One region of the Bradyrhizobium sp. CCBAU 45389 genome, then DNA from elsewhere that is predicted to be linked to it. Evidence: predicted binding sites of a transcription regulator. Region 1 holds the regulator's gene; each other region holds the start of a gene.
The links. The regulator PhoB, encoded in region 1, activates phosphate uptake and scavenging genes when phosphate is short. The targets are predictions, from matches to a motif close to TGTCATNNANCTGTCAT.

Region 1 (3,342 bases):
CTCGGCGCCGAGAGGACTGCAAAATGACCGACCTTTCCGTATCCGTGAGTTCCAACGCCCATCTGGCCTCGCAGCCGCTGCCGGAAGCGCCCGCCAAGGTGACGGTGCGCAACCTCAACTTCTATTACGGCGAGCACCACGCGCTGAAGAACATCAACCTGACGCTCGGCACCAACCGCGTCACCGCGTTCATCGGGCCGTCGGGCTGCGGCAAGTCGACCCTGCTGCGCATCTTCAACCGGATGTACGACCTCTATCCGGGCCAGCGCGTCACCGGTCAGCTGATGCTCGACCAGACCAACATCCTCGACCCCAAGCTGGACCTGAACCTGCTGCGCGCCCGCGTCGGCATGGTGTTCCAGAAGCCGACGCCGTTCCCGATGACGATCTATGAGAACATCGCCTTCGGCATCCGCCTCTATGAGAAGATCTCGAAGTCCGAGATGGACGACCGTGTCGAGAAGGCGCTGCGCGGCGGCGCGCTGTGGAACGAGGTCAAGGACAAGCTCAACGCCTCGGGCCTGTCGCTCTCGGGTGGCCAGCAGCAGCGCCTCTGCATCGCGCGCACCGTCGCGGTGCGTCCTGAGGTGATCTTGTTTGACGAGCCCTGCTCGGCGCTCGACCCGATCTCGACCGCCAAGGTCGAGGAGCTGATCCAGGAGCTGTCCGAGAACTACACGATCGCGATCGTCACCCACAACATGCAGCAGGCGGCGCGCGTCTCGGACAAGACCGCCTTCATGTATCTCGGCGAGCTCATCGAGTTCGACGACACCAGCAAGATCTTCACGTCGCCGAGCGATCGGCGCACGCAGGATTACATCACCGGCCGGTTCGGCTGAGGAGACAGGACATGGGTTCTGAACATACCGCAAAGGCTTTCGATACCGACCTCCAGGAACTCACCCGCCTGGTCGCCGAGATGGGCGGCATCGCCGAGCGCATGATCGTCGATTCCGTCGGCGCGCTGATCCGCCGCGACGTCGCGCTCGGCCAGCGCGTCGTCACCACCGACGCCGATCTCGACGCGCTCCAGAAGCGCATCGAGGAGCGCGCCGTGCTCACCATCGCCCGCCGCCAGCCGATGGCGGTGGATCTGCGCGAGATCGTCGGCGCCATGCGCGTTGCGACCGATCTCGAGCGCATCGGCGACCTCGCCAAGAACATGGGTAAGCGCGTCGCCGCTCTGGAGACCGATTTCCATCCGCTGAAGCTGTTCCGCGGCCTGGAACACATGACCGACCTCGTGCAGCAGCAGGTCAAGTCGGTGCTGGACGCCTATGCCGCGCACGATCTGCCGGCGGCGATGGCGGTGTGGAAGGGCGACGAGGAAGTCGACGCCATCTGCACCTCGCTGTTCCGCGAGCTCCTCACCTACATGATGGAAGATCCGCGCAACATCTCGTTCTGCATCCATCTGATGTTCTGCGCCAAGAACATCGAGCGGATCGGCGACCACGCCACCAACATCGCCGAGACCGTGTTCTACATGATCGAGGGCCAGGCCATCACCGACAAGCGGCCGAAGGGCGACATGACGACCTTCGCCACGACGGTCCCGAATACCTGAAGACTTAAGGAGCGACGAGCCGATGGGCGCACGCATTATGGTGGTTGAGGACGAGGAAGCTCTCACCGAGCTTCTCCGCTACAACCTCGAAGGCGACGGCTATGACGTCGAGACGGTGATGCGCGGCGACGACGCCGACACCCGCCTCAAGGAGCACATCCCCGACCTGATCGTGCTCGACTGGATGCTGCCGGGCCTCTCGGGCATCGAGCTGTGCCGGCGGCTGCGCACCCGCCCCGAGACCAAGCAGCTTCCGATCATCATGCTCACCGCGCGCGGCGAGGAGAGCGAGCGGGTGCGCGGGCTTGCCACCGGCGCCGACGATTACATCGTCAAGCCGTTCTCGGTGCCGGAGCTGCTGGCGCGGGTGAAGGGCCTCCTGCGGCGCGCCAGCCCCGAGCGGCTCGCCACCGTGCTCGCCTATGGCGACATCGAGCTCGACCGCGAGAAGCGCCGCGTGGCGCGCTCGGGCCGGCCGATCGATCTCGGTCCGACCGAATATCGCCTCTTGGAGTTCTTCCTGGAGCATCCAGGCCGCGTGTTCTCGCGCGAGCAGCTGCTCGACAGCGTCTGGGGCCGCGACATCTACATCGACGAGCGCACTGTCGACGTTCATATCGGCCGCCTGCGCAAGCTGCTCAATCTCGGCCGCGAGCAGGACCCGATCCGCACCGTCCGCGGCGCCGGCTATGCGCTCGACGACCGCTTCGCGAAGGCCGAGCAGACGTAAGCTGTTTTAGAGAGCTGCCGCCACAACATCGGTGTCGTCCCGGCCTAGTGCGCAATTGCGCACGGGGGCCGGGACCCATAACCCCAGGGCGTAATTGTTGTGCAAAGAGGGTAACTCCGAGTCTTTGTAACCACGTCTGCCGGTGGTTATGGGTCCCGGCCTTCGCCGGGACGACAGCGGAGTGTGTTGAGCCGTCGCCATGCGACGGCTGCTTCTTGATCTCAGAACAAACTCAGCGCGTGCCCGGCTTTGCCGGCGCGCGACGGCGGTCCGCCGCGGGCTGATAGGCCACGCGCGAGTGCTGGGCGCAGTAGGGCAGGCCGGAGAGCGCCTTGCCGCCGCAGAAGAAGAAATCCGGGCTCGAGGGATCGCCGACCGGCCAGTGGCAGGTCGCCTCGTTCAATTCGAGCAGCGACAGCCGCTGGCTCATCGGCACCACGTTGTCGTAGGTGACAGGCTCCGCCTCGACCTCGACCTCGAAGGCCTGCGCCAGCGCGGTGTTGCCGCGCGCAATGGGGCGGCTGACCCTCATCATGTGCTGAGCGGGACGCGCCTTGCGCGGCCGGGGAGCTGCCGATGAGGGGCTCTTGGCGCGGCCGGACAGGCCGAGCCTGTGCACCTTGCCGATCACGGCATTACGGGTCACGTTGCCGAGCTCGGCTGCGATCTGGCTGGCCGACAATCCGGCCTCCCAGAGCTTTTTCAGCTGCTCGACGCGATCGTCGGACCAGGTCAAAACCGTCATTGCACCCTCTTCCCTCGCCGTGCGGCTGCCGTCCTGGCGCCTTGCGGCGAATGCCTAAGCCTCGAAAAACCCGTGCCGCCAGAATCCCTTAAGGCTCGCCGGGCGTAACCAGAACGCCCGAACGTTTACGCCGGTACATGAGGACTTAGAGGATCAGAACTGCTGCACGAGATGTCGTATCTGACAAGCCAAACGCTACAATATGGCGTGACTCACGCGCAAGAGTCAGCCGACTCGCTTCCACATGTTCCGTGGCAAAAACCCTGCAAATCCGGCACCGCAAGACTACGGATTCAG
Region 2 (3,342 bases), on a different contig from region 1:
ATCCGGCGATGACGCCGGTCGCGCTCACCATTGCCGGCTCGGATTCCAGCGGCGGCGCCGGCATCCAGGCCGATCTGAAGACCTTTGCGGCGTTCGGCGTCTACGGCGCCTCCGTGATCGCGGCGCTGACGGCGCAGAATACGCGCGGCGTCACCGGCATTCACGCCGTGCCGGCCGAGTTCGTCACCGCGCAGATCGATGCGGTCTTCTCCGATCTCGACATCGGCGCAGTGAAGATCGGCATGGTCGGCCAGGCCGACAGCATCGATGCGATCGCGGCCGCGCTGTCGCGCTGGAAGCCGCGCCACATCGTGCTCGATCCCGTGATGGTGGCGACGTCGGGCGACCGCCTGCTGGCGTCCGAAGCCGTTGACGCCTTGCACACGAGACTGCTGCCGCTGGCCTCGGTGATCACGCCGAACCTGCCGGAGGCCGCGGCTCTGCTCGGCGAGCACATTGCGGCGAGCGAGGCCGAGATCGAAGCCCAGGGGCGCCGGCTGCTGGCGCTCGGCTGCAGCGCGGTCCTGATCAAGGGCGGGCACGGCGAGGGCGCCGAGAGCATCGACTATCTCGTCACCTCCGGACGCACGACCGCGCTCGCGGCGCCGCGCGTTGCAACCCGCAACACCCATGGCACCGGCTGCTCTCTGTCCTCGGCGGTCGCCGCGGGGCTCGCCAAGGGTGAGAACCTTGAAAACGCCGTGCGCAACGCCAAGGCCTGGATCAGCGCGGCGATCGCAGCCGCTGACCGCTTCAGCGTCGGCCACGGCCACGGGCCGATCCATCATTTCCACAAATTTTACTGACGGCGTCCCGCTCTTACCCTCCCCTGGAGGGGGAGGGTCGCTGCGCATGCAGCGAAGCGGAATGCGCAGCGGGGTGGGGTGACGGTCTCTCCACCTCGAACAGTGCCCGCGTGGAGAGATCACCCCACCCCGCTCGCGCTGCGCGCGATCGACCACGGGCGAGCTACGCTCGTCCCGGACCCCTCCAGGGGAGGTAAGAGCCGACCGAGCCAAATTTCATCATCCTCGCTGCGGTTCCGTGGTCTTGCGGGCACCGCTGCGGCGCCATGTCGCCTGATTGTCGCATGCGACTGATATTCGCGGGGGAGGGCGAGGCAAGGCGTGATTCGTATTTGAAGGTGCCTCAAGGGTTCAATCGGTCATCCCCCTGTCACGGGACATTGTTACAGGCTGGCGCATGGGAAGTTACGATGTGAGTGACGAGAGCCCGGAGCGGCGCTTTCGCACGTTGTTCATCTCCGACGTTCATCTCGGAGCCCGCGGTTCTCAAGCCGACCTTCTGCTCGACTTCCTGCGTTACCATGATGCCGACACGATCTACCTCGTCGGCGACATCGTCGACGGCTGGGCGCTGAAATCGAGCTGGCACTGGCCGCAATCGCATAACGACCTCGTCCAGAAGCTTTTGCGCAAGGCGCGCAAGGGCGCCAAGATCGTCTACATCCCCGGCAATCACGACGAGTTCCTGCGCAACTATTACGGCACGCATTTCGGCGGCATCGACGTGGTCGAGAACACCGTCCACACCGGCGTGGACGGCAAGCGCTACCTCGTCATCCACGGCGACATCTTCGACCTCGTGGTGCAGAACGCGCGCTGGCTCGCCCATCTCGGCGACAAGGCCTACGACTTCGCGATCCAGATGAATCGCTTCGTCAACTTCTTCCGCCGCATGTTCGGCGTGCCCTATTGGTCGCTGTCGCAATGGGCCAAGCAGAAGGTCAAGAACGCCGTCAACTATATCGGTGCGTTCGAGCAGGCGCTGGCCGCCGAGGCGCGGCGCCACGACGCCGACGGCGTGATCTGCGGCCACATCCACTATGCCGTGATCCGTGACGAGGCCGGCATCCGCTACATGAATTGCGGCGACTGGGTCGAGAGCTGCACGGCCCTCGTCGAGCATGACGACGGCCATTTCGAGATCATCACCTGGGCGGATCATTTGCAGAAGCCGGCGGAAGTCCCGCAGGTCGCAGCCAGAGCTGCATGACAAGGGCCACTTGATGCGCATCCTGGTCGCGACCGACGCCTGGCACCCGCAAGTCAACGGTGTGGTTCGGACGCTGACCAAGCTGGCTGATGCCGCCAAGGGGCTTAGCGTTGAAGGTCTTGGCGTCGAGTTCACGTTCCTGACGCCGCAATCGTTCCGCACCTTCGCGATGCCGAGCTATCGCGACGTGCGCCTCGCGATGCCGCGGCCGGCGCGGATCGCGAGACTGATCGAGGAGGCGCGCCCCGACAGCATCCACATCGCGACCGAAGGGCCGATCGGCCTGATGGTCCGCCGCTATTGCCGCCAGCGCAAGCTGCCGTTCACGACCAGCTTCCACACCCGCTTTCCCGAATATGTCCGCGCACGCGTGCCGGTCCCGGGCTCGCTGATCTGGCGGGCGCTGCGCCGTTTCCATGCGCCCAGCCGCGCCGTCATGGCGGCGACGCCGGCGCTCGCCCACGAACTGACCGAGCGCGGCTTCGACAATGTCGTGCTGTGGCCGCGCGGCGTCGACACCGGCCTGTTCCACCCTCGCGCTGTCGATCTCTGCCTGCCGGCGCCGGTGTTCCTGTCGGTCGGCCGCGTCGCGGTGGAGAAGAATCTCGAGGCCTTCCTTGCCCTCGATTTGCCCGGTACCAAGGTGGTTGTCGGCGACGGCCCGGCGCGCGCCGCGCTCGAAGAGGCCTATCCCGATGCGATCTTCCTCGGTGAGAAGCACGGCGAGGCGCTGGCGGAAATCTATGCCGCGGCCGACGTGTTCGTGTTCCCAAGCAAGACCGACACGTTCGGCCTGGTCCTGCTGGAGGCGCTGGCGAGCGGCCTGCCGGTCGCGGCCTTCCCCGTGAAGGGTCCCCGCGACGTCATCGGCGATGCACCGGTCGGCGCTCTCGACCACGATCTGCGCAGTGCCTGCTTCGCCGCGCTCGGTGTCTCCCGGCAGGATTGCGTCGAATTCGCCGCCAACTACACCTGGGAGGCCTCGGCGCGGGTCTTCATCGACAGCATCCAGGCGGTCGGGGCGGTGATATCGGGCAGGAATGGGGCGGAGCCGGTTAGTTTCGTAGCCTGAAAACCAGGACGCATCGCGCGGAGGTGTCTTGCCCGGGCCTCACTGGCCGCGATAACATTCCGCCATGACCGAACAGCTCCTTCCGGTCGGCCCCGCCGACATCGATGCCGCAGCGCGCGTGATCGCGCCCTACGCCATCCGCACCCCGCTGTTGTCCTTTCCCGTGCTCAACGAGCGTGTCGGTGCCAAAGTGTTCCTGAAGCCGGAGATGCTCCAGCGCACCGGCTCCTTCAAGTTCCGCGGCGCCTTCAACA
Region 3 (3,342 bases), on a different contig from region 1:
ACTGGGTCCTTGAAACCGGCCGCCTTGAGGTCGAACAGGCCGCCGAAGCCGCCGATCTCGGCGTCGGCGCCGGGGCGCGCGGTGGCGCGCACCATCGGCTTGATCAGGTCGACCAGGCGGTTGCCCGCATCGATATCGACGCCTGAATCGGCGTAAGTGAGGCCGTTTTTGCGGTCGGTCATGCCCGATTTCCAGTGGGTTTGCGGCTGGTTACGTCGAATTCCGGGGATGCGCAATGGCTCGCATGGCGCTCCCGGGCGTACTATGTAGATATCAACCGGTTCAGCCTCCAAGGGGCCGGATTCGAGGTCAGGCCGGGTGCCGGGAAGCGCCGCGTGAGTATTCCGAACATCATTACCCTGGGCCGCATCATGCTGGTCCCGATCATCGTCTGGGCCATCGTGTCGAGCCAAATGGAGGTGGCATTCGCCGTCTTCCTGATCGCGGGCATCAGCGACGCCGTCGACGGCTTCCTGGCCAAGCGCTTCAACATGCGCAGCGAGCTCGGTGCCCTGCTGGACCCGCTCGCCGACAAGGCGCTCCTGGTCTCGATCTATCTCGCCCTCGGCATCTGGGGCGACATCCCGCGCTGGGTCGTGATCCTGGTGGTGTCGCGCGACATCATGATCGTCACTGCGGTGATCGTGTCCTGGCTGTTCGACAAGCCGGTCGAGATGAAGCCGTCGAAAGTATCCAAGCTAAACACAGCCGCCCAGGTCGCCTACGCCGCCTTGGTGCTGGCATCTCTTGCCTTCGGCTTCAAGCCTGCGCCCTATGATATGATCATGATGGGCCTCGTCACGGTCTTCACGCTCTCCTCCGTGTCGCTCTATCTCGTGGAGTGGCTGCGGCACATGAGCACGATCGAGGCCAAATGAGCTGGGAGGCGGCCCCGCAAAGGCCAACGCCCGCGCGATGAAGTCGAATCTCTCAAAACGAAGCCGGCGCGCCGGCATGGAGCAAAGCTAGCGTGGCAGGCCGCGTTCACCCCCGACAATTGGCGTTTTCGCTTCCGCATGCGGAGAGCCTCAGCCGGGACAATTTCCTCGAAGGACCCGCCAACGCCGCCGGCCTCGCCTTGATCGACGGCTGGCCGGAATGGCCGAACCGCATCATGTGGCTGGCCGGCCCCGAAGGCAGCGGCAAGAGCCATTTGGCCGCGATCTGGGCGGAGGAAGCCGGCGCGCGCTCGACGACGGCGAATGGACTGACCGCCGCAGGCGTTCCGGCCGCGCTCGCCACCGGCGCGCTGGTGGTCGAGGATCTCAAGGCCGGGGATTTTGACGAACGCGCCCTCTTCCACCTGATGAACCTCGCCCGCGAGGACGGCGCCTACGTGCTCTTCACCGGACGCGACGCGCCGGCCTCGCTCGAGATCGAGCTCCGCGATCTGCGCTCGCGGCTGCGCACTGTGCCTGTGGTCGCGCTGCTGCCGCCCGACGACCAGCTGTTCCGCGGCCTGATCGTCAAATTCTGCGCCGACCGCCAGCTCACTGTGGACGAGAGCGTGGTCGGCTACCTCGCCACCCGGCTGGAGCGGTCCTCCGCGGCGGCCCGGCAGGCTGTGGAGTTGCTCGACAGCGAGGCCCTGCGCCTCGGCCGCCCGGTCACAAGGGCGCTGGCCGCCGAGCTGCTGCGGGACGCCTGACCCCCGCCCGGGTCCCGACGCCGCTTGACTGCGCGGAACCGCGGAACATCAATGTCATCGAAACGTCATCGCTCTAACACATGCTCCCGCCGGTTTTGCGCATAGGTCGCAAATTGGGGTGAACTGGATGGATCGACTTCTCATGGACTCAGCGCAAGCCGTTGAAACAAAAGAAAAAGCCCCGGAAACCGAGGGCCTTCCGGCGATCGCATCGAGCCCCGAACGGTTCATCAACCGCGAGCTGTCCTGGCTGCATTTCAACCGCCGCGTCCTCGAGGAATCGGTCAATCCCAGCCATCCCGTGCTGGAGCGGGTGCGATTCCTGTCGATTTCGGCAAACAACCTCGACGAATTCTTCATGGTCCGCGTCGCCGGCATCAAGGCCCAGGTGCGCGAGGGCATCGCCGAGCGCAGCCCCGACGGCCTGACGCCGTCCGAGCAGCTCGCGCTGATCAACCGCACGGTGTCCCAGCTTGCCTCCGACCAGCAGGCGATCTGGCGTGATCTGCGCGGCACGTTGGCCGATGTCGGCATCGTTCTGGTGGACGGCAAGGACGTCACCAAGGCGGAGCGGACCTGGGTCGAGGACTACTTCCTCAACAACGTCTTCCCGCTGCTCACCCCGCTGGCGATCGACCCGGCCCACCCCTTCCCGTTCATTCCGAGCCTCGGCTTCACCATCGCGCTCCAGCTCACCCGCGCCGCCGACGGCAGGCAGATGAACGCGCTGATCCGCATGCCCGGCAAGATCGACCGCTTCATCCGGTTGCCGTCCGAAGGCAAGACCGTCCGGCTCATTTCGCTGGAGCAGGCCACCGGGCTGTTCATCAACCGCCTGTTTCCCGGCTACAATCTGCACGGCCAGGGCGCCTTCCGCATCATCCGCGACTCCGAGCTCGAAATCGAGGAAGAGGCCGAAGACCTCGTCCGCCTGTTCGAGACCGCGCTGAAGCGCCGCCGCCGCGGATCGGTGATCCGGCTCGAGATCGACGCCAAGATGCCGGAAGAGCTGCGCAGCTTCGTGCAGCACGCGCTCTCGGCCGCCGACGACGAGGTGTTCCTGGTCGACGGCGTGCAGGCGATGAACGAGCTCTCGCAGCTCACCCGCCTCGACCGGCCCGACCTCGAATTCACTCCTTACGTGCCGCGCCACCCCGAGCGCGTGCGCGAGCATGGCGGCGACATCTTTGCCGCGATCCGGCAGAAGGACCTGATCGTCCACCACCCCTATGAGTCCTTCGACGTCGTCGTGCAGTTCCTGCAGCAGGCCGCGCGCGACCCCGATGTCGTCGCGATCAAGCAGACGCTCTACCGCACCTCCAACAACTCGCCGATCGTGCGCGCGCTCGCCGAGGCTGCCGAGGCCGGCAAGTCCGTCACCGCGCTGATCGAGCTCAAGGCGCGCTTCGACGAGGAGGCCAATATCCGCTGGGCGCGCGACCTGGAGCGCGCCGGCGTGCAGGTCGTCTACGGGTTCCTCGAATTGAAGACGCACGCGAAACTCTCGATGGTGGTACGCCGCGAGGGCGGCAGCCTCACGACCTACGTCCACACCGGCACCGGCAACTACCACCCGGTCACCGCGCGTATCTATACCGACCTCTCCTACTTCACCTCGGATCCGACCATCGGGCGCGATGCCGCGCGCGTGTTCAACTTCATCACCGGCTATGCGGCGCCGAGCGATCTGGAAA
Region 4 (3,342 bases), on a different contig from region 1:
ATCGCCCGCGCAGGCGGGCGATCCAGTATTCCAGAGGCAGTCGTGATTAACCGAGAGGCCGCGGGTACTGGATTCCCCGCCTTCGCGGGGAATGACGGCGGAGAAAGTGGTGGCTAAGCTCGCAATGACGGAGGATGTGGGATGCGCCCAGGCCCCTTCCAGCGCCCGCGGGAAGGCTCTAATCTTGCCCTTATGTCCGCACCTGAAATCAGGCCCACGACCGAGGCCGACCTTCCCGCAATCACCGCCATCTACCAGCAGGCCGTCCGCGAGGGCACGGCGACGTTCGAGTTGGATCCGCCCGACCTCACTGAGATGACGCGCCGCTACCGCGCGCTGGTCGACGGCGGCTATCCCTATTTCGTCGCGATCCTCGACGGGCGCGTGGCTGGCTATGCCTATGCCGGCGCCTACCGGCCGCGGCCGGCCTACCGCTTCACGGTGGAGAACTCGATCTATCTCGACCCGTCCTTCCACCGCCGCGGCCTCGGCTCATTGCTGCTGGAGCGGCTGATCACCGAATGCGAGGCGCGCGGTTTTCGCCAGATGATCGCGGTGATCGGCGATTCCGCCAATGCCGGCTCGATCGGCGTGCACACCAAGGGCGGCTTCAAGATGATCGGCACGCATCCCAATGTCGGGCTGAAATTCGGCCGCTGGCTGGATACGGTGATGATGCAGCGCGACCTCGGCGAGGGCGCGCGCACGGTGCCGACAAAATAGCGCAGTCCCGTAGCCCGGGTGAGCGTAGCGATACCCGGGAACATCATAAGCAAAGACCCGGATGTCGCTTCGCTCATCCGGGCTACGAAGACTTCGCCACATCACCGGTGTCGTAGGGTGGGCAAAGCGGAGCGTGCCCACCATCTGCGGCGATGGAGAAGGGACGTGGGCACGGCGCGTTGCGCCTTTGCCCACCCTACGGCACCGTTCGCTTGGCTACACCACCGCCAATTTCCGATCGATCACCAGCAGCACGCGCTCGAGTTCGTGGCCGCGGCGCAGAATCAAACCCGTCGCCGAGATCACGCTGTACATGCCCTGCTTGCGTGCAAGGCGCGGATCCTTCTCGATGCGATAGATCGGCACTTCCGAGGCGCGGCGAAACACCGAGAACACCGCCCGGTCCTTCAGGAAGTCGATGGCGTAGTCGCGCCACTCGCCGTCGGCCACCATGCGGCCGTAGAGATTGAGAATACGATGCAGCTCGAGCCGGTTGAAGGTCACCCGGTTCGCCTGCGCGTTCGCAGCGGCGGGATACGCCGCCGCGCGCTGCCCGCTTGGATCGGCATCCTCCGGCATCAGACTCATGGGAAGCGCCTCCTCATCGCACGGCATGACCGCGTCCGCGAAAACCGTCCCCGGAACCGCGGATCATGACAGTTGCATGATTGCGCCAACCGCTGTCCTCCGCAAGGGCTCTCGATGGAACCCGGGAAAAGTGCCCTAAAGAGTCTCTAAAGGGTCTGGGGGCTCAACCGATGGAATCGGGTACGGACCAGACCACACGCAGGGGTGGAAATCCGTCGCGACGAACCGTCACGGGATCGTGCTCAAGAATCTTAGTCTCGCCGCTTTTCCGCCCAGCGCCTGCCGCCCTGCATTGCGAAAAGAACGATGTGCGTTGACCCGGTCCTTTCGGTTCCGGATTCCTCAGCCCCCAGCCCCCCGGGGTCGAACAGGATCGGGTCTGTACGCGCGACAAGGAGGGCCAACGCGAGTTGGTCCTTTTTTGTTTGTGTCGGGATGTTGCTGGGCTCGACGAACTCTCCCTCATCCGCGCGAGTACTTTCCCTCCTCATCCTGAGGAGCCGCGAAGCGGCGTCCCGAAGGATCGAGGCCGAGCTGCATCAGCGGGGCCTTGCATGGTTCGAGACGCGCGCGAGGGCGCGCTCCTCACCGTGAGGAGCGAAAGCGAATGCGACGCTAGGGAGAATCAGTGCAGCGACGTGTACGCCGCGCCGAGCATCGGGCCCGGCCTCTCGCGGCTGCCGTCCTGGACGTAGACCACCGCACCGTCGACGCCGTCGCGCGTAAGGTTCTCGATCGGCACGGTCCAGCTCTCCGGGCGACCGGTCCAGTCGCCGACCTTGAGCAGGTTGCGCACCACGTTGTGATAGGTGATCTGCTGTCCGCGATTTTCGCCCTTGGCGATCGAGATCGGCACCGACTTGGAGATCGAGCAGATCCAGACCTCGCCGTGCGAGACCGCCGGCTCCTTGCTCGCGGCCACCGACACGTTGATCTGCTTGCCCGAGAGCGACATCGTCACCGGCACGCTCATCACGCCGATGCCCTTGTCGGTCTTGCCGATCGCGTTTTCGATGCCGGCGCGATCGCTGCCGATGACATGCGTCGAGCCATTCACCACGACCTGCGGCGTGTAGACCTCGCGGTCACCGCGCATGCGCGAATAGGCACGCTGCCGTGCAGAGAAACGCGAATCCGCCAGCGTGTCCTTCCAGCCGAGATAGTCCCAATAATCGATCGGCATGCTCAGCGCGATGATCGAGGGATCGCTGGAAAGATCGCCGATGATCTTGTCGGCGGGCGGACAGGACGAGCAGCCCTGCGAGGTAAATAATTCGACAACGGCGCGGGGATCGGCGTGGGCGGGACGGATGACGGCGACGATTGCACAGATGCCGAGTGCTCCCGACCAGAGGGCACCGGACCAACGTGAAATCAGGGGAGAAGCCGTCATTGTTGTCATGTCGAACGCCGCACACCAAAGCTCGTGGGAGGGGGAATCTTATCGATTGATGGTCACCGTAGTCTTACGGGGCGCGGCCTGCTCAACCATCCAGGAAACCGTGCCAGGCCGATTTTCGCCAAGCCGATTTTCCGCCGGATGGGCCCATCCAAAGCATGCCGCAAACGCGCGAAGGCGGCCTTGTGATAGGCCGCCTTCGTTTAACCTTCTACTCACGTCGCAGTGAGCCACCGTTCACAAATTCGCGCTTAGGCCGCGAGCTTGCGCAGCACGTAGTGCAGAATGCCGCCGTTACGGTAGTAATCGAGCTCATCCAGCGTATCGATGCGGCAGAGCAGCGAAACGCGCTGCAACGAGCCGTCGCCGGAGACGATCTCCGCGGTCAGCTTCTGGCGCGGCTTGAGATCGCCGACCAGACCGCGCAGCGTGACCTTCTCGTCGCCCTTGAGGCCGAGCGACGACCACGAGGTGCCCTCCTCGAAGGTCAGCGGCAGCACGCCCATGCCGACCAGGTTGGAGCGATGGATGCGCTCGAAGCTCTGGCAGATCACGGCGCGCACGCCGAGCAGACGCGTGCCCTTCGCGGCCCAGTCGCGCGAGGAGCCGTTGCCGTATTCGGCGCCGGCGAA

Region 2: the regulator PhoB is predicted to act here: its motif matches at 1,164-1,180, upstream of XH79_RS36505 (UDP-2,3-diacylglucosamine diphosphatase).
Region 3: the regulator PhoB is predicted to act here: its motif matches at 1,701-1,717, upstream of XH79_RS26325 (RNA degradosome polyphosphate kinase).
Region 4: the regulator PhoB is predicted to act here: its motif matches at 1,377-1,393, upstream of XH79_RS12785 (DUF2794 domain-containing protein).

Annotation. Positions count from the first base shown of each region.
Region 1 is NZ_LBIY01000073.1:19,206-22,547, forward strand. It holds gene pstA (phosphate ABC transporter permease PstA) at 1-27, shown strand, start outside; gene pstB (phosphate ABC transporter ATP-binding protein PstB) at 24-842, shown strand; gene phoU (phosphate signaling complex protein PhoU) at 854-1,570, shown strand; gene phoB (phosphate regulon transcriptional regulator PhoB) at 1,593-2,300, shown strand; gene XH79_RS08895 (GcrA family cell cycle regulator) at 2,533-3,045, opposite strand.
Region 2 is NZ_LBIY01000098.1:99,855-103,196, reverse strand. It holds gene thiD (bifunctional hydroxymethylpyrimidine kinase/phosphomethylpyrimidine kinase) at 9-806, shown strand; gene XH79_RS36505 (UDP-2,3-diacylglucosamine diphosphatase) at 1,204-2,016, shown strand; gene XH79_RS36500 (glycosyltransferase family 4 protein) at 2,030-3,088, shown strand; gene XH79_RS36495 (threonine/serine dehydratase) at 3,153-3,342, shown strand, end outside.
Region 3 is NZ_LBIY01000094.1:200,289-203,630, forward strand. It holds gene purM (phosphoribosylformylglycinamidine cyclo-ligase) at 1-182, opposite strand, end outside; gene XH79_RS26315 (CDP-alcohol phosphatidyltransferase family protein) at 336-878, shown strand; gene XH79_RS26320 (DnaA ATPase domain-containing protein) at 971-1,648, shown strand; gene XH79_RS26325 (RNA degradosome polyphosphate kinase) at 1,791-3,342, shown strand, end outside.
Region 4 is NZ_LBIY01000081.1:75,472-78,813, forward strand. It holds gene XH79_RS12780 (GNAT family N-acetyltransferase) at 193-723, shown strand; gene XH79_RS12785 (DUF2794 domain-containing protein) at 940-1,311, opposite strand; gene XH79_RS12790 (DUF1223 domain-containing protein) at 1,937-2,713, opposite strand; gene acnA (aconitate hydratase AcnA) at 2,962-3,342, opposite strand, start outside.